Regions from separate parts of the Rhodococcus sp. PAMC28707 genome, predicted to be linked through region 2. Evidence: riboswitches for the same ligand, from Rfam matches in the RefSeq annotation. Region 2 holds a riboswitch; the other holds the start of a gene.
What was found. A riboswitch is a leader RNA that binds a small molecule or an ion and turns the genes downstream of it on or off. The one in region 2 is predicted to bind S-adenosylmethionine.
Positions count from the first base shown of each region.

Region 1 (11,570 bases), 1.9 Mb from region 2:
CGACAAGGCGTTCGGAGTGTCGATCACCCGAACAATGGTTGGCGCCGAAGATCGAAATGCCTTGCGCCTCGATCGGAATTTCCAGTTCGTCATCGGTGACGACAACGGTGTAGGCGGAGAACGGGTACGGGCCGTACAGGCGTACGAAGGTCTCCATCATCTGGGCTTGACGGCCGAAATCGTGATCGTAGTGCCGACGCAGCCGTGGAGGAATGATCGCCTCTATCGGCACGGGCTCGGTGCTGGTGACGCGCTTTTCGTAGTGACCTATCTGAATGGTGGCAAGGTACGTCGCCATCGGCTCGGGTTGCTCGTACACCCAGGTCGTGCGGCTCGCCCGAGTCTGCTTGCGCACCAAAGTTCCGTTGGCCACCGCGTAGTAGGGCGAGTCCGTGGTGATCGTGATGCCGAAGCTCGCTTTGGATCCCGGATGGTCGTCGCAGGGAAACCAGGATGCGGCGCCGTTGGGTTGGCTCGCGACGATGGCGCCTTCGGCGAGTTCGTCCCAGCCGACTTCACCCCAGAAACTGCTGATGGGCTTGGGGATTCCGCCGTAGTGCACGGTGACGACGAGCGCCCCACCCGAGAGAATCGGTTTGGCCATCGTGATCTTCAACTTGCCGCGCTGGCGTGAGAACTTCACCGAGCGGGACCCGTTGACCGACACCTTGGACACCCGCAGTGCAGGCCCGAGATCGAGCGCGAACTTGGCGATGGTCGCGGTGGTGACTGCAGTGATCTGCGCTGTTCCGGTCAATCGATTGCTGTCGACCTTGTACTCGAGATCCAACTCGTACCGCGAGACCCGATAGCCGCGGTTGCCGCTCTCGGGCAGGTACGGGTCGATCGGCGCATCGTTGGCGTCGAGGTCGAACATCGGAGTCACCGTCTTCGAACCCGGTTTCACAGCGTCGCCTCGGCCGCCGCAGTGATCCGGCGGTACGGATCGCCCTTCGCCCACGGCGCGATCGGGTTACCCTGCCACCGCGTGTGCGCAGGCACGGTATCGCCGCGCATCACCAGAGACGCCGGCCCGACGGTAGCGCCGTCGCCGATTCCTGCGGCAGGCAGTGCGACGCAATGCTGCCCCAATGTGGCTCCTCGTCCGAGGGTGACGCTGTCCATGGACATGATCCGATCATGGAACAGGTGCGTCTGCACAACGCACCCACGGTTGACTGTTGCACCGTCGGCAAGTGTCACAAGATCGGCTTCCGGTAGCCAGTATGTTTCACACCAGACTCCATGGCCGATGTCCGCGCCGAGCCAACGAAGCCACATGTTGAGCACGGCTGTGCCTTCTGCTGCCCGCGCGAACCACGGGGCCGCGACGGTTTCGACGAACGTGTCGGACACTTCGTTGCGCCACACGAACGAGCTCCACAATGGGTGTTCCACCTTGTCTATACGGCCGACCCAGGCCCACTTCGCCAGCGCGGACACCGTAGCGGCGACGGCACCGGCAATGAGCAGTACGACTCCGCTGAGTAGCGCGGCAAGCCAGTACCCATGACTGTCGGCCAGTGCGAAGAGACCGAACAGCACTCCCAGGCCGATCGCGAATGTCACGACCACCGGAATCAGTCGGCAGGTCTCGACGAATGCCCGAGCGATCTTCAGCTTGGTCGGCGGATCGAACGTGCGCGAGGAGTCGGTCTTTCCGGAGGTGCGACGCAACCGCACGGGTGGGCTGCCGAGCCAGGACGATCCGGATTTCGCCTTGTCCGGGGTAGCCGACAGTACGGCGACGAGGCCGTTCTTCGGGACTGTGCGTCCCGGACCCGTCATGCCGGAGTTGCCGAGGAACGCCCGCTTGCCGACCTTGGCATCCCCGAGGCGCATCCAGCCGCCGCCGAGTTCGTAGCTGGCGATCATCGTGTCGTCGGCGAGGAATGCACCGTCTGCGACGGTGGTGAATTTCGGAATCATCAGCACGGTCGAGGCCTCTACGTCCTTGCCGATCTTCGCGCCGAGAAGTCGCAGCCATCCCGGCGTCAACAAGCTGGCGTAGAGCGGGAACAGGAAGGTGCGCGCGGAGTCCATGAGTCGTTCCGTTGCCCACACCTGAAAGCCGATTCGGCTGCGAACCGGGTGATAGCCCTCGGTCAGGCCGATGCTGCACAGACGCACCGCGGCCACCGTGATGAGCGCGAACGTCGCGAGGGAGACCATCGTGGCGACAGGTAGCAGCAGTACGCCGCGGCCGAGTGCGCCGAGCAACGTCGTCGCAGTGTGCAGCCACCAGCCCATCAGTACCAACGAGACGCCGATGGAGAAGATCGCCATACCTGACAGGAACAGGGACGCGACGCCGTAGGCCACGATCCACCGGGTCGCGCGAGGTGGTGTTTCCTCGGGCCACGGGTGCTCGGCCTTGCCGATTTTCGTGGCGGGGGAGCCGGCCCACATCTGGCCGGCTTTGACGCGTCCGACGACGGCGGAACCGGCGGTCACGACGGCGTTCTTGCCGACCGAAGTGCCTGGTAGAAGCGTCGATCGAGCGCCGACGGTTGCCCCCGCACCGATCCTGATGCCGCCGATGTAGACGATGTCGCCGTCGATCCAGTGACCGGTGAGGTCCACCTCGGGTTCGACCGAGCAGCCGTCGCCGAGTTCGAGCATTCCCGTCACCGGAGGCATGGTGTGCAGGTCGACGCCCTTACCGATCTTCGCGCCGAGTGCTCGGGCGTAGTAGACCATCCACGGCGCGCCGGACAGGTTGGAGGCGCCGCTGGCATCGGTGAGGCGCGTTGCCGTCCACAGGCGCAGATGCACGCTGCCGCCGCGGTCGTAGGCGCCCGGTTTCACTCCGGTCAGCAGAAGGCGTGAGCCGACGACCGAGATCGCCATCCGGCCGACCGGCGTGATGAACAGCAGGAACGCGACCAGGAGCCACCACCAGGACACCGTCGGCGCCCATGGCACGTCGGCGAACCATGACATGACGTTGGCGAGAATGCCGAGCCAGGTGACCCACTGCAGACCGGTAAGCGTGGTCAGCGGCACCGTTGCGGCGATCTGGATCCACTGCGCCCGACGCGGTGTCGGGATGACTTCACGCGGAACGACGTCGACCGGCGGTGCAAGGTCGTCGAGCATGCGGGCGAGTGAGCCGAGCCGCGGATGGTCGTACAACTGCGCGACGGTGACCTCGGGAAAACGCTGACGAAGCGCTGTCACCAACTGCGCGGCGGACAACGATCCGCCACCGTTCTGGAAGAAGTCGGCGTTGTCGTCGGAGACCTGAGCGCCGAGAATTTCGGTCCACAGTTCGGCAACCCATCCCGCCGTTCCGCCGAGCCCGGACTGTTCGCCCATGCCGGGAAGTGGCCACGGGAGCGCGTTTCGATCCACCTTGCCCGACGTCCGGGTCGGCAGCTCATCGACGAGGGTGAGCCGCGGAACGAGCGCCGACGGAAGTTGCTGGGCGAGCAGGGTGCGCGCGGCGTCGAGATCGAAGTCCGGGTCGGTGCTGGACAGATAACCGATGAGTACCGAGTTGCCCGCGCCGGTGGTGCGAATTGCCGCGGCAGCGCCGGCAACACCGGGGAGGGCCTGTAGTGCGTTGTCGATCTCGCCGAGTTCGATGCGTCGCCCGCCGAGCTTGATCTGATCGTCGGCGCGGCCCTGGAAAAGGAGACCTTCGAGCTCGAGTTCGACGAGGTCTCCGCTGCGGTACGCGCGCTCCCAGCCGAGCGTGGGCATGGGCGCGTACTTTTCGGCGTCCTTCTCGGGGTCGAGATAGCGGGCGAGCCCGACACCTCCGATCACCAGTTCACCGACTTCTCCGACGGCTACTGGCTTGCCTGCAGCATCGACGACCGCGAGATCCCAGCCGTCGAGCGGTAGGCCGATGCGCACCGGACCCTTGCCGTCCATGATCGATGCGCAGGCGACGACGGTCGCCTCGGTCGGACCGTAGGTGTTCCACACCTCGCGCCCGTCCACGGCGAGACGCTCGGCCAACTCGGGTGGGCAGGCCTCGCCGCCGAAGATGAGCAACCGAACCGCTTCGAGGGCAACGGCAGGCCACAGGGCCGCCAGAGTGGGAACCGTCGACACGACGGTGATGTCGCGCGAGACGAGCCACGGACCCAGGTCCAGGCCGCTGCGCACGAGCGATCGCGGCGCGGGCACCAGTGCGGCGCCGTGACGCCAGGCGAGCCACATTTCCTCGCACGAAGCGTCGAACGCCACCGACAGACCCGCCAGCACACGATCGCCGGGGCCGAGTGGATCGTCCTGCATGAACATGCGTGCTTCTGCGTCGACGAAGGCCGCCGCGCTACGGTGGCTCACGGCCACCCCCTTCGGGGTCCCGGTCGAACCGGAAGTGAAGATGACCCAGGCGTCGTCCTCGGTTGTCGGGGCGCCGACGTCCGAGGCGGGTGCTGTGTTCTTTTCGGCTGTACCGGCAACGATTCCGTTCGCGGTCACCACCGCGGTGACCTGGGCCTCGCCGAATACGAGTTCGGCGCGCTCGTCGGGGTCGTCCGCGTCGACGGGCACGTAGGCCGCCCCCGCGTTGAGAATCGACAGAATGGCGACGTACAGGGCGAAGGATCCCGACGGCATCCGGATTCCGACGCGATCGCCGCGGCGAACACCGGCTCGATACAGCCACTGTGATCCCTCGTCGATGTCTACGAGCAATTCGCTGTAGGACACCGCGACGGTGCCGTCGTCGATTGCGGGTGCGTCAGGGTATTGCTCTGCTGTGGCGCGGAGAATATCGATCAACGTGCGCTGCTCGGGCGCGTGCGCGGAGCGTAAAAAATCGGGGGGTACGTCGCTCGAAGGCAGTTCGGGGGCCGAATCCGATTGTGGTTGCACAGAAAACGGGGTGTCCTTCTTCTTGTTGGTTACCGAATTGCTAGTGAACCTCGATGGTCGTTATCTCATGTTCGGGTGGCCGGAAGGTGAACGGACGGATGGATCGGTGAGGCTCGACACCGCGCGAATTCTACTCGGGATACGGCTTCGGAGCGGCTGGAGACGCGATTTCCTACCGGAGGGGTTGACAACCTCGTCGACCGTTTGCCATCCTCTTCACAGGTCATGAGTACCAGCATCGAGCCCCGGCTTGCTGGTCGGCAACCCTCCTCCGCGGTGGGGTGCTCCGGGTGACGACCTGGCTGACGCCGGAATACCGGCGCGGCAAGCGCGGACTCGATCATTCTTCTTCGATGTCTCGGGTCCCTTGATGTACAAGGGGATATTTGTCATGACTGCTGTTCTCGAAAGCTCGTGCGCACCGTTCGCCGTGGTCAGTGGGGCAGACCTTCAGGTCCCGCTGGTCGACGGCACTACCTGCACTTATGCGAATTTCGACTACGCCGCCAGTGCTCCTGCTCTCGCCGCGGTGACCGATCGTATCGTCGAGTTGCTGCCCTATTACTCGAGTGTGCACCGCGGCGCGGGTTATGCCTCGCGCGTGTCGACGGCGGCGTACGAGAAGGCTCGCGGGACTGTGTCAAATTTTGTTGTTGCACAGAGTGATTCGGTGACGATCTTCACCAGGAACACTACCGACTCGCTCAATCTGCTGGCGCGGTGCGTGCCCGGTGAGACTGTGGTGCTCGACATCGAGCACCACGCAAATCTATTGCCGTGGCGGAACCGTCGTGTCGTCGTTGCCGCCGACACCCTCGCTGAGACAGTGGCGCGCATCGAGGTCGAGCTCGCCACGAAACCTGCTGCGTTGCTTGCTATCACGGGCGCCTCGAATGTCACCGGTGAGGTGTTGCCCATTCGCGAACTCGCAGAACTGGCTCATCGGTACGGTGCCCGCATACTCGTCGACGGCGCCCAGTTGGTACCGCATCGGCGGATCGACATCAGCGACCTCGGCATCGACTACCTCGCCTTCTCCGGCCACAAGCTGTATGCCCCGCACGGCGCAGGTGTGCTCGTGGGTCGTCGCGATTGGCTCGATGCGGCTCAGCCGTACCTTGCGGGTGGCGGTGCTGTGCACAGTGTGAGCGTGGAATCCACTGCATGGGCGCGCTCGCCCGCGCGTCATGAAGCCGGCACGCCCAACGTCCTCGGCGTCGCCGCAGTGGCTGCGGCGTGCGAGGCCCTCACCGAGCACGAGAGGTCGGGATCCGTCGAACACGAGCGTGCTCTGTCGGACCGATTGCGCACCGGACTGACGGCAACCCCCGGCGTGCGCTTGCTCGAAGTGTGGAACGACTCTCCGGATACTGTGGGGATCGTCACATTCGCCATCGACGGCTTCGGGCCAGGTGAGATCGCTGCCTACCTGTCGGCCGAGCATGGCATCGGTGTTCGAGATGGCAAATTCTGTGCGCACCCCCTTCTTGCGCGCCTCGGTCGTCCCGGCGGGGCAGTGCGTGCGAGCCTCGGCCTTGGAAGCTCCAGTGCCGACGTCGATCGCCTGCTCGGAGCCATAACGAAGCTCGTGTACGAGGGTGCTTCGTGGACGTACGAGGAGAAGGAGGGATGGTGGAACCCGGTGCCAGATCCTCGTCCCTTCCCCGATCTGGTGGACGGGAAGGCGGGAGTCGGATCTCCCTGTGTTCCTGCCACGGTGCCGGTGAGCGCCTCCGGGGAGTCAGGTGCCGCTGAGTGGGACGAATCCCCATCGCAGGCTGAAGCGGTTAGCATCGAAATATGACAGCAATTGTCTTGTGGCGCAACCGTCGCTGGTGCGACAGGTACGTCGATTTGTGCCGGACAGCGTCCGGATCTTGTAGGCGCTCGGGTTAGACCCCATACAGAAGCCGCATCCCTTGCCTTGTACGAAGGACACGATCGCATGTCGCACAGTTCCGATATCGCCCACGCTCGCCCCATCCGGGTGGCCCTCGACCTGTTGGGTCAGTGGACCGAGCTCACCGACACGACTCCGACTTCGGAGATGGTGAGAATTCAGGCCGAAGACCTGCGGGAAGCGCAGAATCTGCGTACTCGGCTACGCGGCGAGGCCGTCGCGTCGGGCAAGGACGCCGACGATGTGGCCGTGTTCCTCGATATCGAGATTCACATTGCGGACGACGCACGCACTGCCCGTCGCGAGTTTGCCGGACTCGACGCTCCGGTAGTCCCGGCCTCGATTCGTTATATCGGTACACCCGTCGGGCTGGCAGGTTTGATAGCCGATGTGAAAGCTGCTGACGTCGCCGATGGCGTCACCCTGATCGCAGTGGGTCCCCGGGAAGCGAATTTCGGCAAGGTCGCATACGGCGTCGTGCCGTGGCTGGAAGATCGTGGCGTTGCGTTCTCGGCGTCGAAGGTGGAGGGAGCCACCGGAGTTCGACCTGCCTCGCACGTGCTCGCCTCGTAGCTCGCACTATTACTCGCTCCGCATCTGTTTTCATGTCCCCGCAGCCTCTGGTGTCATCTCATAGACAGGGTGAGTCCGGCAGTGATGCGTAGCAGTTCCGAATAGGTTGTGCGAAAGATCGTGTTCGGATGTCCTGCAGCAGCCCATAATTCGGGGTACTCGGCCAGTTGCTCGTCGACGTATGTGGGCAGATTCGTCGGGTGACCCACCGGTGCGATGCCTCCGATCGGTTGACCGGTGCAGTGCTTGACCAGTTCGAGCGAAGCTTGCGACAAGGTGCCCTCCAGTCGCCGGCCTGTCCGATCCAGATTTACGCGGTGAGCACCGGAGACAAGCAGTAACACTGGGTCGTCGTCGAGCAGAAACACCAGTGACTTCACGATCGCGCCGACGTTGGCGCCGAGAGATTCGGCGGCGGCGTCGGCGGTCACTGTCGGCACGGGTGCGGTGACGACCACCCCGTGATGTCCACGTGAGATCAGGACGTCCGCGACGTGGGCTGCGTTCGGGTGAAGAAGCCGGTGCATGAGGCAAGCGTATTGCCAAAAGGCAGTCTGTGCCTCGTACTAGGCGTCGACCGGGAGGTTCGAAGATTTCTGTTGTCTGCGGTAGGTGAAGCCGAAGAACAGGGCGAGTCCGATCACCGTGTACAGGACGAGTGCCAGGGCTGGTTGTCCCAGGCCGGTGCCGGAGAAGTAGACGATGCTCCGAACGCCTTCGGTGCCGACACCCGGGGTGATCCAGCGGCCGACTGCCGAATAGAATTCGGGAAGTACGTTCGGACCGAATGCGCCTCCAGCGCTGGGGTTTCCGAGAATGACGAACACGATGATCGCGATCGGCACCGCGGCAATACCCACCGCAGCGCGTAGCCCCAGCGTGAACAGTGCTGTGGCCAGAACCACGGCGGTCCCCAGCAGGGCGAGAGGGAACCAGTGGCCGGCGAACGTTCCGACAACATGCGTGGTGATGAACGCACCGAGGATTCCGGACAGGATCGAATAGCCGACGATTACCCCGAATTGAGCCGAAGCTTCACGTAGCGACTTGGGTGCGCCGATGAGGAGCCCGATTGCCGCCGCGAGGAGGTATCCGCCGACGACCCAGCCGACGGAAAGGTAGAAGCCGGACAATCCGCGGTTGTCGTGGATACTCACGGGAATATCGTCGCGGACGACGAAGGTGCGGTTCTGACTCTGGTCGACCTTGGTGAAGATTGCCTCGAGCGAGCTGGCGATGGAACTGCCTGCGGCGCTGGCGGTGATGAGTGTGTCGGTGCCCGTCGGGCTCAGAACGTAGGCGCCCAGCACCTCTCGGTTGCGGATCATTGCGCGTGCATCACCCGTGCTGGCAGCAGTTCGAGCATCGAGGGGAGTGCCGTCGATGGCGTTGAGCTTGTCGGCTGTGTCGGAGTCCACTCCGGCAGGGAGTCCTTGCTCGGCTACGACCGCGATCGGAATCTCACGAGGTTCGGGCTGATGGAAAGCCGCGACGTAGCTGAGGATGAAGCCGAGTTGGAGTATCAGCACTCCGGCCGCTAGCCAGACAACTTTGCGCATGGATGGAACTCCCTCTCGAAAAATTGTGAATACCTAAGGTATTGAATACTCTAGGTATCATGATGGTTGATGGTCAAGACGAGTGGTTGTCGACACAGATGCCGACGGCCAGGCCTGGACGCGAGAACGTGCGTGAGCGGCTGCTCGACGCCGCAGCCGACGAGTTCACCGAACACGGATTCGCGGCGGCCAAACTCCAGGACATCGCCAGACGGGCCGGGTTCACCAAGGGCGCCGTCTACTCCAATTTCGACTCCAAGCAGGCATTGTTCGCCGAGCTGCTCTCGCGCCGTTCGCTCGAACTCGCCGCACGAGTCGTCGACGACGTCTCCGACCTCGGCCCCGGCGACGCCGCCGGAGCAGGTGGTAGCGCCATCGCATCGTGGATCGTCGCCGAGCCCCGGTGGCCACTGCTGGTGACCGAGTTCGGCATCCATGCAGCTCGAGACCCGAAGTTGGCGGAAAGCTACCGACACGAGCGTCGACTCCTACGAGAAGAACTCGCCACCCTGATCTCGGCCAAAGCCGAGACGTGGGGCGTAACGGACACCCTCGATGCGCGAGAAGTCGCGACGTCACTGCTGGCACTGATCTCCGGACTGTCCGTCGAGCATTCCGTCGATCCAGACGAGATCGATGAACGAACCATCGGTGCAGCGATCACCGAACTCTTCGCAGGAGCGATTGCCCGGGCGACCGAGCAAGATTGAAGCGCATTTCATCGGGTACCCGACCCACATGAGTGCTCAGAACCCCGACCCGAACGAAACCGCAGGATTGGAACCAGGCGGCGGTGTTCAGCCCGGGGATACGCCACCGGCGGAATCCAGCGTCGGTGGTCCGCAGCACGAACCACCGCAACGAGGGTTGGCATTGCCCATCGTGTTTCTCGGGCTCATCGGGCTGGTGGTGATCATCGTCGCCGCTGGGCTGATCGGTCGAATCTTCGGTCTCTACTAGTAGGTGAGAGCGGGCGGCCCGCTGGACTAGTCGGCCAGAGCGGGCGGCCCGCTAGGCTCAGCGGCATGAAGGAACAAATCTGGAATGCGTTTTCCGTCGAAGTCGCCGACCATGTGGCGGTAGTTACCCTGATCGGTCCTGGCAAGGGTAATGCGATGGGCCCTGACTTCTGGAACGAATGTCCCCTGGTTTTCGCGCAGCTCGACGCTGATCCCGACGTACGCGCAATCCTCCTAGTCGGCTCGGGCAAGCACTTCACTTTCGGTCTCGACCTGGCTTCCATGGCAGGTGAGTTCGCGCCGCTGATGGCAGACAAGGCCCTCGCCGGTCCGCGCACCGCATTCCACAACACGATCAAGCGGATGCAGTTGGCCACCAACGCCGTTGCCGACTGCCGCAAGCCAGTCGTTGCAGCCGTGCACGGCTGGTGCATCGGCGGCGGCCTCGATCTCATCAGTGCCGCTGACATCAGGTACGCCAGCTCCGACGCCAAGTTCAGTGTGCGGGAAGTGCGGGTCGCCATCGTCGCCGACATGGGTTCGCTCGCGCGATTGCCCGCTATCATCGGCGACGGTCACCTTCGCGAACTCGCATTGACGGGCAAAGACATCGACGCCGCTCGCGCCGAGAAGATCGGACTGGTCAACGACGTGTTCGAGGACCACGATGCGCTGATCGCCGGTGCTCGGGCCACAGCAGCAGAGATTGCCGCCAACCCGCCTCTGGTGGTGCAGGGCGTCAAGGAGGTCCTGGACAACTCACGGGCAGCCGATGTCGACGCCGGTCTGCGATTCGTAGCTGCCTGGAACGCTGCTTTCCTTGCCTCCAACGATTTGACCGAGGCGATCACAGCAGTGTTCGAGAAGCGCCCGGCAGAGTTCTCCGGAAGCTGACCCACCGTGGATTACGCCGAAGAAATCGGTACCCAGCTGGTGCGTCTGCAGCGCGCACGGGACCGCCGGATTGCGCAGCTTACCGAAGAGTCCGGTGGCGTCGACGGAGCAGCATTCGTGTGCTTGTTTCGATTGCTTCGCGACGGCCCGATGCGGTCCAGTGAGCTGGCGGCACTGGTCAACTCGGACCCGTCGACGGTAAGCAGGCAAGTCGCCCAGCTCGTCGACCGTGGGCACGTCGAACGTGTTCGCGACGAGAGCGACGGCAGGGCGTTCGCCCTCGCGGTCACAGAGTCGGGCAAGCAGGTAGTCCATCGAATTCAGCTGCGTCGGACCGCGCATATCGGCAAGATCATCGAAGACTGGTCGAACGACGATCGCGCGTCATTGGTCGAACTGCTGGACAGATTTCTGACCGACTACGAGCGATCCAGAGTGGATGCGTCCAAAGGCTCGTGACGGCAGAACTCACAGGTCGGTCATGTCTCCGTCTCCGGCTTCCCGGAGCGAGGCATGAAGACCAGGTGTCAGCGCAGCGCGCTTTTGGGGTCGTTCCAGAGCTGATCGGTGAAGTCCTCCAGCGCGACGAGGACGACCGTGTCCTCGGCTCGACGAAGAATCGACTTGCTGGCCCGAACCTGCACCACATCGCCGGTCTTGTCGGTCATGCGCCACAGCGAATCGGCCCGCGTGGCAACCGTCGTCAAGAACATGTCGGCGACGTTGACTCCCTCGGGAGCCTGATCGGGAAAGATGTCGTGCAAATGAAAGTCCGCACGAGCCGATTCTTCGGTACCGAAAAGTTCGTCGAAGGCTTCGTTCGCAAACACGATCGCGCCACTCGGATCGACG
Region 1 covers NZ_CP039253.1:2,712,503-2,724,072, forward strand. Annotated here, with positions in the region: gene E5720_RS12280 (M1 family metallopeptidase) at 1-877, opposite strand, end outside; gene E5720_RS12285 (Pls/PosA family non-ribosomal peptide synthetase) at 904-4,803, opposite strand; SAM riboswitch class IV at 5,055-5,170, shown strand; gene E5720_RS12290 (aminotransferase class V-fold PLP-dependent enzyme) at 5,225-6,637, shown strand; gene E5720_RS12295 (hypothetical protein) at 6,779-7,306, shown strand; gene E5720_RS12300 (YbaK/EbsC family protein) at 7,360-7,833, opposite strand; gene E5720_RS12305 (hypothetical protein) at 7,873-8,865, opposite strand; gene E5720_RS12310 (TetR/AcrR family transcriptional regulator) at 8,994-9,575, shown strand; gene E5720_RS12315 (DUF6480 family protein) at 9,604-9,825, shown strand; gene E5720_RS22025 (crotonase/enoyl-CoA hydratase family protein) at 9,891-10,718, shown strand; gene E5720_RS22030 (MarR family winged helix-turn-helix transcriptional regulator) at 10,725-11,177, shown strand; gene E5720_RS12330 (PAS domain-containing protein) at 11,246-11,570, opposite strand, start outside.
Region 1: linked by a shared signal. The riboswitch ahead of E5720_RS12290 (aminotransferase class V-fold PLP-dependent enzyme) and the one ahead of E5720_RS03660 (bifunctional o-acetylhomoserine/o-acetylserine sulfhydrylase) in region 2 are both predicted to bind S-adenosylmethionine.

Region 2 (11,570 bases):
AGGAGCATTGGGGTGTTTCGAGATCACTCGCCGGGAAGCGCTCTGGGCGGCAGGTGCAGCAGCAGGGGAGAGGGCGCATCTACTTCCCGGGCTCGGGGCATCCACTCGAGCGCCGGTATTGCCTGGGATGAGCGATCTCGATATGGCCTCGGCGGACGTCTGGGCTACTGGAGTTTCACCCGATTCGTACCCGACTCAATTTTTTCGTGAACAGCTGGATGCGCTGGGGGTGATTACGGCGAATCGTCTACTGCAGGTTCCCGACGGGGACCGGGTCCTGGTCGGTGGTGCCGTGACGCATCGGCAGCGACCGGCTACGGCTGCGGGGGTCACGTTCGTCAATCTCGAAGACGAAACGGGGATGGTCAACGTGGTGTGCTCGGTGGGATTGTGGGCCAAGTACCGGAAGTTGGCGCTGACGGCTCCGGCATTGCTCATCCGCGGGAAAGTCCAGAACGCCGAAGGTGCTGCGACGGTGGTGGCCGATCATCTGCAGCTCATGGACCTACGGGTGATGTCGAAATCCCGGGACTTTCGTTAGAGACCGGGCGGGATAATCTGACGCGATGACCGCACCTGCATTCGGTGAGATGTGAAACTGCTTCTGCTCGCGGACACCCATGTCCCCACTCGGGCTCGGGTGTTGCCGGAGCAAGTGTGGACGGCCATCGACGACGCCGATGTGGTGATTCATGCTGGCGACTGGGTCGATCTGACCGTGTTCGAGGAGATTTCTGCCAGGTCGAAGAGGTTGATCGCATGCTGGGGCAACAATGATGGTGACGATCTCCGTGCCCGGATGCCCGAATGCGCACGAGTCACGTTGGACGGGGTTCGGATTGCCGTCGTTCATGAGACGGGCAGCTCAGCCGGACGCGAACAGCGGATGGCAGCGAAGTACCCGAGCATCGATGTTCTGGTGTTCGGACACAGTCATATTCCGTGGGATACCGTGACGGACACCGGTGTGCGGCTGCTCAACCCTGGTTCACCTACCGACAGACGCAAGCAGCCGTTCTGCACCTATCTGACAGCCGAAATCAGCGACGGGATTTTGCACGACGTCGAACTGCATCGGCTAGATCCACGCCTTCGATCACGCGCTCGCTGACTCGGGGATGTCGCGCGCCTGATCCACCAGGTCGTGTACCAATCGGATGATGACGTCCATGTCCGACATGACTCCGGTACGCAACTCATCCTGCTCGGCAGGGGACAGGGCCGGTCCATCGTGTCCGTCGAGGGCCATCAGGACATCGATCTTTCCCCGAAGCGTATGCAACGGGCCCATCAGTTCCTCTGCCGCGTCGGTAATCAGACGGTTTTGGCGCGCACCGGATTGGGCAAGGGCAGCCAGCATGTCGTTGAAGCTCGTCGCCAGTGATGCAAGCTCGTCGTCACCGGTAACGGCGATCGGTTGCAAATCACCGGTGCGAGCTACCCGTTCGGTGGCGTTGCGCAAGCGTTTGACCGGACGCAGTCCGGTCCGAGCTACTGCTGTTCCGGCGATCCCGGCCAAGACGATGAGAAGGGTCCCGATCGCGACAAGCGCAAGCGTCAACTTGCCGAGTAACGGCGCATTGGACTGTAACGACTCTGCCACCATGACCGTTTCGCCCGATACGGTCCTCTTGGCCGACAGCATGTACCCGCGCACCTCGCGGAGCGATTGGTCGGTCGAGCCGGTTGCGACCGACTCTTCGGCGGCATCGAGAGTGCCGTCGGTGTTGGTGAACGGCCGAGATTCTGCGGTGAAGGTCACGAGTTCGCCGTCCGAGGTCACCAACGCAACTTTGATCGCTGGCCCGTCGGTCGTGCCGACTCCGAACCCGAAGAAGGTCGAGGGAACTCCGGACGTGGCACTTGCGATGAGCGCGTCGGCATTTCGAGACACTCGATCGGCCACCTGGGAGCGCAATGCTTGTTCGGTGACCAGGTAGATGGCCAGTGCGCTCACGGCAACCGCGAGTGCTGCCAGACTGATGATGAGAACCCGGATCCGGCTGTGGAGCGAGAAATTCAATTGCCGACCCCGAAGCGCCATCGCCGAACAGACGATGCCGTAGGCAGTGAATTCGACATCGCTGAAGTATTACTTCCAGTGCTGAGAACTGTCTGAGAGCAACTCTCCTCGGAGGTCAGTCCCCCGAGTGCTCGTCCTCGCCCGTTGCGATAGGTGCGCGGCGGGCCTTTTCGAGAACTTCGGTGGTCTGATCGCCATGACTGCCCGGGCCGACATGAGCCTCGGCGCGCATGCGCTCCACCATGTGGGGGTAGTGGAGTTCGAACGCCGGACGCTCGGAACGGATTCGCGGAAGTTCCGTGAAGTTGTGCCGCGGCGGTGGGCATGATGTGGCCCATTCCAGCGAGTTGCCGTAGCCCCATGGGTCGTCCACAGTGACGACCTCGCCGTAGCGATAGGACTTGAAGACGTTCCACACGAACGGCAGTGTCGAAGCGCCGAGTACGAACGCGCTGATGGTGGAGATGATGTTCAGCGTGGTGAATCCATCGGAAGAGAGATAGTCGGCGTAACGACGCGGCATGCCCTCGGCGCCGAGCCAGTGCTGGACCAGGAAGGTGCCGTGGAAGCCGAGGAACGTGAGCCAGAAGTGCCACTTGCCCAACCTCTCGTCCATCATCCGACCCGTCATCTTCGGGAACCAGAAGTAGATGCCGGAGAACGTCGCGAAAACCACCGTGCCGAAGACCACGTAGTGGAAGTGCGCCACCAGGAAATAGGTGTCGGTGACGTGGAAGTCGATCGGCGGGCTGGCGAGCAGGACACCGGAGAGGCCGCCGAAGAGGAAGGTGATCAAGAAGCCGATGGCGAAGAGCATCGGGGTTTCCAGTGTGACCTGACCTCGCCACATCGTGCCGATCCAGTTGAAGATCTTCACACCGGTGGGTATCGCGATCAGGAAGGTCATGAAGGAGAAGAACGGCAACAGCACCGCACCTGTGGCGTACATGTGGTGGGCCCACACCGCCACCGAGAGGGCACCGATGGCGATCGTTGCGTAGATCAAGGTGGTGTATCCGAACATCGGCTTACGGGAGAAGACCGGGAACACCTCGGACACGATCCCGAAGAACGGCAACGCGATGATGTACACCTCGGGGTGGCCGAAGAACCAGAACAAGTGCTGCCACAACAACACTCCACCGGTCGCCGGATCGAACAGATGCGCACCGAGATGTCGATCGGCCGCCACCCCCAACAGCGCGGCCGTCAACAGCGGGAAAGCAAGAAGAATCAGGATGCTGGTGACCAGGATGTTCCACGTGAAAATGGGCATCCGGAACATCGTCATACCAGGTGCTCGCAAGCAGATGACCGTCGTGATCATGTTGACCGCGCCGAGAATGGTGCCGAGACCGGCAATCGCGAGACCCATGATCCACAGGTCTGCACCGACACCTGGTGAGTACACCGCGCTGGAGAGCGGGGTGTACGCGGTCCAACCGAAGTCCGCTGCACCACCGGGGGTGACGAAACCGGAGGTAGCGACTATTGCGCCGAACAGGTAGAGCCAATACGAGAATGCGTTCAACCGCGGGAACGCCACGTCCGGCGCACCGATCTGCAGCGGCAGGATGTAGTTGGCGAAGCCGAACACGATCGGCGTCGCGTACAGCAACAGCATGATCGTGCCGTGCATGGTGAACAGCTGGTTGTACTGCTCCGTCGAGAGAAACTGCAAGCCCGGTAACGCCAGCTCGGCGCGAATGAGCAACGCCATCAAGCCGCCGATGAGGAAGAACGAGATGGAAGTCGCGATGTACATGATCCCCAACACCTTGGGATCTGTCGTCGTCACCGCCTTGTGAATGAACGAACCTTTCGGTCCCATTCGAGGTGGGAAAGGCCGCACCGCTTCCACAGTGGGGGTAGGTCTGGGCTCTACAGCGGTCACTGATCCTCCTGACGATGGAAGTGACAATAATCATAAACCGCTGGAGAAGGAGTTACTACCTTTCGTCGTAGATTGGGTCGGCCCGAACGCGCCTCGTGCGTGTACACGAGGCGCGCCAAGGGTCAACTTCCGAGGATGCAGAACTGTCCCGAGGCGAGGTTCAACGCGAGAGACAGTGGCCCGACGCAGTCGACGCCTGCAGCTTCGGCGGTTGCGCCGGAACCCCAACCGGCGATCGCGATGGTGGTCGAACCTGCGTCTGCCCAGGAATGTGCGATGCCGCCGCCGATTGCGCCCGCGTAAGATGTGCCGCCCGCGCGTGACGCGCCGAGGGCCGTTCCGAATCCCGTCGCGTAGGTGTTCGAGGTGCCACCGGTTTCGGCGACACTGACGGCCGTTCCACTATCTGCTGCCGTGGCGGTCGAACGCGATCCTTCCGCGGCCGTTGCCCCACAGCTCGCGGTTCCGTCGACGAGGATTTGATTGGCCGACGGTGGAGATACGCACGTCACCGGAGCTGCATTTGCGACGCCGGCTCCGGCGAATCCGGCAGCGACGAAGCCGCTGGAAACCGCGAGAACTGCTGCGGTACGGGACAATCGACTAGCCGACCGTGAAAGGCCCTGTGATGTCGAGGTGAACGATGCCGAGCGGACGAGCGAAGAAAAAGCGGAGAACAACAGGGGCTCCTTCAAGGAAACGAAATGGGTCGGTGCGGCACACCGTACCCCGGTTCTGGCCTGCGGTCATCAGTGAATTATCCCTACACCGTGTAACAATTCGGCACGCCTTTGCGGGCCTCGTTCGCTGTCGGGGAGTTGCCTTACGATCCTTCGACGAAGCGCACTCTGCTCGTCGCTTTGGTCGGGTTGTTCGTTCCCCTCGCCGGGTGCAGTGGGAGCAGTGGGGAAGGGCAGGTTCCGGCGTCGGATTCGACGTTCACGGCCTCTGGAGCAATGGATTTGTCCACTGTCACGGTCCAATTCAGTACCGAGGACCTCGCACCCTCACCGTGGCCGAACAACTTCTGGGACGGAATCGTCGCTGGATGGAATTCGCTTGTCGACACCGGGAGAGACTCGCTGGTGGCCCTCAGCGGGGCCATTTACGTGCTTGGGAACTCTCACAGTGAGTGCTCCGATCGTCTACGTCATCGTCAGGATCGTTTGCCGCGGCACCACCGAGAGGGTCGAACCAGAGGGTCGAGTCAGGGGAATGATGTCGAAGACGCAGAACCGACGTGACCGTCACACGCTCCCGGCGAATCCGTGTTGGCGCCATGCCTCGTACATGACGACAGCTGCCGCGTTGGCAAGGTTGAGCGATCGTCGACCCTCGATCATCGGAATACGCAACTGTTCGGTGACCAGCGGATCGCCGAGCACTTCCTCGGGAAGACCGGTCGGTTCGGGACCGAACAGCAACACATCACCCGGTAGGTACGACACGGCCGCGTGAAACTTGCTCGCATGCGCGGTATAGGCGAACACCCGTTCCGGCGCCAATGCCTCCCAGGCGGCATGCAGGTTCTCGTGGACGGTCACCGAGGCCAGATCGTGGTAGTCCAGTCCGGCGCGCTTGAGTTTGGGCTCGGACATGTCGAAGCCCAGCGGACCGACCAGGTGCAGTTCACATCCGGTGCCGGCGACGAGTCGGATCGCGTTCCCGGTGTTCTGAGGGATACGCGGCTGAAAGAACATGAGGCGAAACACCCGGCTTACTCTGCCATCAGCGGTACCGGGAACAATGGCAGAGGTGCACGAGAAACAGATTATCGGCGAGGACTACTCCGACGCGAGACTCGACCAACAGCAATGGGACGACCGTGAGTACGTGGCGTGCAACTTTCGAGACGCCGACCTGAGCGGCGTGAAGACCACCGCGGTGGTCTTCACGGAATGTGACTTCACCGGCACGGATCTGACCGAATCGGTCCATGTCAACGCGGCTTTTCGCTCCTGCACCTTCGCGCGGACCAACCTGCAACACAGCGTCTTCCGTCACTCGACCATGATCGGCTCGACGTTCGTCGATTGTCGGATGCGCCCGTCGACTTTCGACGAGGTCGACTTCACGTTGGTAGGAATGGGGGGAGCTGACATGCGCGGGATGGACTTGACCGACTGCCGCATGGTCGAGGCGAACTTGGTGAACACCGACCTGCGCAAGGCGATATTGCGTTCGGTGGATCTCAGCGGCGCAAGAACCGTAGGCGCCAAGATGCAAGAAGCCGATCTTCGCGGGGCCCGGATCGACGCACACCTCTGGATGTCTGCGACGGTGACCGGTGCCCGGATCGAGTTGACACAGGCGGTCGCCTACGCCCAGGCGCACGGGCTTTCGGTCGAGGGCTGACTACTTGCGGACCGGCGTCCGCTCCACCTGCCGGCACCTGGAACAATAGCAATCGTGACTGCGAAGATTCTGGACGGCAAAGCAACTCGAGACGAGATCTTCGTCGATCTCACTCAGCGAGTGACAAAGCTACGAGAACACGGGATCGTTCCCGGACTCGGCACGGTGCTGGTGGGCGATGACCCCGGCTCGGCGGCGTACGTCCGCGGCAAACACAACGACTGCGCCAAGGTCGGTATCACCTCGATTCGACGTGATCTGCCTGCAGACATCTCACAGGCGGAGCTCGACGCCGTGATCGACGAGCTCAATGCCAATCCCGAGTGCACCGGTTACATCGTGCAGCTTCCACTTCCGAAGCATCTCGACGAGAACGCTGCGCTCGAACGAATCGATCCATCCAAGGACGCCGATGGACTGCACCCGATCAACCTCGGCCGACTCGTCCTCGGCAAGCAAGCGGCGTTGCCTTGCACCCCACGTGGGATCGTCCACCTCCTCCGACGCTACGACGTCGCGCTCGACGGGGCCCATGCTGTCGTCATCGGTCGAGGGGTGACGGTTGGCCGTCCTATCGGTCTGCTGCTCACTCGCAAGAGCGAGAACTCCACCGTCACCCTGTGCCACACCGGGACCAAAGACTTGGCCGCGGAGGTTCGCCGCGCCGACATCGTCATTGCGGCCGCGGGTGTTCCCGGGATCGTCACCGCGGACATGATCAAGCCCGGTGCCGCAGTGCTCGACGTCGGGGTTACTCGAACGGATGAGGGACTGCGCGGGGACGTTGCGCCCGAGGTGGCCGAAGTCGCCGGTTTTCTCTCACCCAACCCGGGTGGAGTCGGGCCGTTGACGAGAGCGTTCCTACTTTCGAACGTGGTCGAGCGGGCCGAGCAGGCTCTCGCAACCACCACAGAAGCGGTCTGACCTTCGATGTGGTCCCAGATTCGCAAGAACCTGCCGTTCGTCATCGTGCTCGTGATCATTGCGGCGGCGCTCGTTCTCGTTCTTGCGGATCGGTGGCGCCGAGGTGCCTTCGTATTAGGTGTGGCGATGATAGCGGCCGCAGGCTTCCGGTTGTGCTTGCCGGAGAATCGCGTCGGCCTACTGCAGGTCCGAAGCAGGACCTTCGACGTCTCGGCTATGGCGCTGGTCGGGGGAGCGATCGTGTTGCTGTCGGCGTCGATCGATCCGCTCGGCACCGACTGAGTATTCGACCGGTCGAATACTCAGCTGGTGCGACCCGTCGACACGCGCGCATGCTTCATCGTCTCGCCGAGCAGTGCGGATACTGCGCTGGCTTCGGTCAGAAATCCGTCGTGGCCATCACGTGACTGAATGACCTCGAGGCCGCGGCATTCCGGGAGGCCGCGAGCGAGTTCCTTCTGTAGCCGCAACGGATAGAGTCGATCGGAGTCGACGCCGCCGACGATCGTCGGGACGGTTGCCATGGCCAAGGCCGCGTCGAATCCGCCACGCCCACGTCCGATGTCGTGCCGGTTCATGGCTTCGGTCAACAATACGTAGGTACTCGCGTCGAAACGGTCGACCAGCTTGCTCGCTTGGTGCTGTAGGTAGCTTTCGACCGAGTACCGTCCGCCCTGCCACGGATCTTCTTCACCTTGGCCGGAGTTGGCGAATCTCAGGTCGAGCTCGCTCTCGGTTCGGTAGGTCAAGTGTGCGATCCGGCGCGCTATGCCCAGTCCGACCCGTGGGGCCCGGCCGGTTCCGTGATAGTTGCCGCCCTGCCAGTCAGGATCGGACTTGATCGCCTCGATCTGAGTTGTCTGCGTACCGATTTGGTCGGCAGTTGCGCGACCTCCGACCGCGAGCACCAGAGCTGACGCGACGCGGTCCGGGTATCCGACTATCCACTCGAGGGTGCGCATGCCTCCCATCGAGCCGCCGACCACGGCTGCGCACCTTTCGATGCCGAGTACATCGGCGAGAGCTATCTCCGCGGACACTTGGTCGCGGATCGAGATCTCCGGAAAGGCACTGCCGTACGGGACTCCGCTCGAATTCAGCGAAGACGGTCCGGTTGTCCCACCGCAACCACCGAGCACGTTGGAGGCGATGACACACCACTCGTCCGTGTCGATCGGAGCACCGGGTCCGACCATCCCGTTCCACCACCCGGGCAAGGCATGAGCACCTCCGGCAGGTCCGGACACATGCGAGTCCCCGGTCAATGCATGCTCGACGAGCACCACGTTGTCGCGATTCGGGGACAGCTCACCCCAGCGTTGAACGGCGATGGTCACCTGTGGCAGTGACGCGCCGTTCTCGAGGTCCAGCCGACCGATGTCGATGTAGCCGAGCCGTCCGTCCGGCGCAGGAAAACCTGCGGCCGAACGGACGTCGTGCACTGAGCCGATGGTCAAGACGCCGCCGCAGCGAATCCGCGCTCGAGATCAGCGACGATGTCGTCGATCCCTTCGATGCCCACCGCGAGGCGCACCAGTCCCGGAGTGACGCCCGCCGCGATCTGCTCCTCGGGTGACAACTGCGAGTGAGTTGTCGATGCGGGATGAATCACGAGTGAGCGCACATCACCGATGTTAGCGACATGGCTGTGCAGGCTCAGTGCGTCGACGAACTTCTTGCCGGCGTCGATGCCGCCCTTCAGTTCGAAAGCGACAATTGCGCCCTGCCCCTTCGGTGCCAATTCCTGGCCACGTGCGAACCACGGGGAGGACTTCAGGCCTGCGTAATTGACGCTCACGACCTCGCTACGAGCCTCGACGAAGGCTGCTACCTTCTGAGCGTTTTCGACGTGGCGTTCCATCCGAAGGCTCAGCGTCTCGAGTCCCTGGCTGATCAAGAATGCGTTGAACGGTGCGACTGCGGCTCCGATGTCGCGAAGCAGTTGGACCCGAGCCTTGAGGGCGAAGGCCGGTGCACCGAGGTCCGCAAACACCACGCCGTGATAGCTCGGGTCGGGAGTGGTGAAGTTGGTGTGGCGCCCTTGGGTCCAGTCGAATGTGCCACCGTCGACTATGACGCCTGCGATAGCCGTGCCGTGGCCACCGAGGTACTTGGTGGCCGAATGGACGACGATGTCGGCGCCGTGCTTCAGCGGCTGGATGAGATACGGCGTCGCGACAGTGTTGTCGACGATGAGTGGAAGGCCGTTCTCGTGCGCGATCTTCGACACTCCGGGAATGTCGAAGATGTCGTTCTTCGGGTTCGAGATCGTTTCGCCGTAGAACGCCTTCGTCTTCGGCGTGATCGCGGAGCGCCATTGCTCGAGATCGTCCGGATCGGAGACGAAGCTGACGGTGATACCCAGTTTCCGCAACGTGTAATGAAAAAGGTTGTACGTCCCGCCGTACAAGCGCGGGCTGGAGACTATGTGATCGCCTGCTTCGGCGATGTTCAGAATTGCAAGAGTCTCGGCAGCTTGTCCGGAGGCCAAGAGCAGTGCCGCGACGCCACCCTCCAGCGCTGCGATGCGCTGCTCCACGGCATCCTGCGTCGGGTTCATGATGCGGGTGTAGATGTTGCCGGGCTCGGTCAGTCCGAAGAGCGCGGCAGCGTGGTCGGTGCTGTCGAAGGTGTACGACGTCGTCTGGTAGATCGGTAGCGCGCGTGCGCGTGTAACGCCGTCAGCGTTCTGGCCTACGTGGATTTGCTTGGTTTCGAAGCTCCACGACGCGGCGGGATCTTCGATGGGTGAGCCGGCGGCATCTACGACGTCGGGCGTGTTCTCGCTCATGGTGGGTAACTACTCCGTTTTCGGTTCAAGAGTGCGATTCGGCTGGGGCTCGGCGTAGCGAACCGGGCGGGGCGTATCGAAGCGACAACACATCGTGAACCTCCTAGGGGCTTGCAACCGAGCATGGCTGTGCTCGGTTGTTGGGTTCGCCCCTGGGCGAACCCGCGCTTGTTCTCCGACTACGCGAACGCAGTCGACTAACCAGGTCTTCTCACCCGGGGCACCCCACCGCGGTTGGAGGGTTGCCGGCCAGCAAGCCGGGGCTTTGACGCTGGCACTCATGACCTTCGCAGATCCTAGCGTGTCCTCCGACACGTGGAATAGCGACACCGGTGTGGATGCCGATCGGGCTGTGACCAGGGAGCACAGTGGTGGGCGTTCAGAGCTTCCCTGATAGGGGTACCAGCCGTGCCGGAGCGGTCAAGCAGTACGCTTGTCTTGTTTCCTCGCACGCTCACCGCACTACGCGCGCGGCGTATACGTTCGAGTCGAGTACACGCACTCGGCCCAGCATGGAAGAGGCGTACTACGGGTGGGACCGCTGATCGACCCACAACGTCGGTTCTGCGGCAACACTGACAGCTTCGGAAGACGAAAACGGCATACTTCCCAGGAGGACGCGAACCCCACATGTCCAAGATCAAGGTCGAAGGCAAGGTCGTCGAACTCGACGGCGATGAGATGACACGCATCATCTGGCAGTTCATCAAGAACAAGCTCATCCATCCGTACCTCGACGTCGATCTCGAGTATTACGACTTGGGAATCGAATCCAGGGACAAGACGGATGACCAGGTCACCGTCGATGCCGCGAACGCAATCAAGAAGCACGGCGTCGGCGTCAAATGCGCGACGATCACTCCGGACGAGGCTCGCGTCGAGGAATTCGGCCTGAAGAAGATGTGGCGTTCGCCGAACGGGACCATTCGCAATATTCTGGGTGGCACCATCTTCCGGGCACCGATCATCATCTCCAACGTTCCGCGTCTGGTTCCGGGCTGGACCAAGCCGATCATCATCGGCCGTCACGCCTTCGGTGACCAGTACCGCGCCGTCGACTTCAAGGTCCCCGGACCCGGCACCGTGACCATCACCTATATGCCCGAGGACGGCAGTGAGCCGATCCAGCACGAGTTGGTCAGGTTCACCGAGGAGAGTCTCGGCGGCGTCGTGCAAGGTCAGTACAACTTCAATCAGTCGATCATCGATTTCGCCCGTGCGTCGCTGAATTACGGTTTGCAGCAGAACTACCCGGTGTACTTGTCGACCAAGAACACGATCCTCAAGGCCTACGACGGCCAATTCAAGGACACCTTCCAGGATATTTACGAAAAGGAATTCAAGGCGGAGTTCGACGCTGCCGGACTGACGTACGAGCACCGCCTCATCGACGACATGGTCGCGTCGTCCATGAAGTGGGAGGGCGGATACGTATGGGCCTGCAAGAACTACGACGGCGACGTCCAGTCGGACACCGTCGCGCAGGGCTTCGGTTCGCTCGGCCTCATGACGTCGGTTCTGCTCACGCCGGACGGTAGGACGTGTGAAGCAGAGGCCGCACACGGCACGGTGACTCGCCATTT
Region 2 covers NZ_CP039253.1:789,798-801,367, reverse strand. Annotated here, with positions in the region: gene E5720_RS03715 (error-prone DNA polymerase) at 1-541, shown strand, start outside; gene E5720_RS03710 (metallophosphoesterase) at 593-1,111, shown strand; gene E5720_RS03705 (HAMP domain-containing protein) at 1,097-2,023, opposite strand; gene ctaD (cytochrome c oxidase subunit I) at 2,139-3,917, opposite strand; gene E5720_RS03695 (DUF6764 family protein) at 4,040-4,516, opposite strand; gene E5720_RS03690 (hypothetical protein) at 4,741-4,986, opposite strand; gene E5720_RS03685 (tRNA (cytidine(34)-2'-O)-methyltransferase) at 5,165-5,629, opposite strand; gene E5720_RS03680 (pentapeptide repeat-containing protein) at 5,664-6,272, shown strand; gene E5720_RS03675 (bifunctional methylenetetrahydrofolate dehydrogenase/methenyltetrahydrofolate cyclohydrolase) at 6,327-7,196, shown strand; gene E5720_RS03670 (DUF3017 domain-containing protein) at 7,203-7,478, shown strand; gene E5720_RS03665 (homoserine O-acetyltransferase) at 7,499-8,638, opposite strand; gene E5720_RS03660 (bifunctional o-acetylhomoserine/o-acetylserine sulfhydrylase) at 8,650-9,987, opposite strand; SAM riboswitch class IV at 10,147-10,273, opposite strand; gene E5720_RS03655 (NADP-dependent isocitrate dehydrogenase) at 10,618-11,570, shown strand, end outside.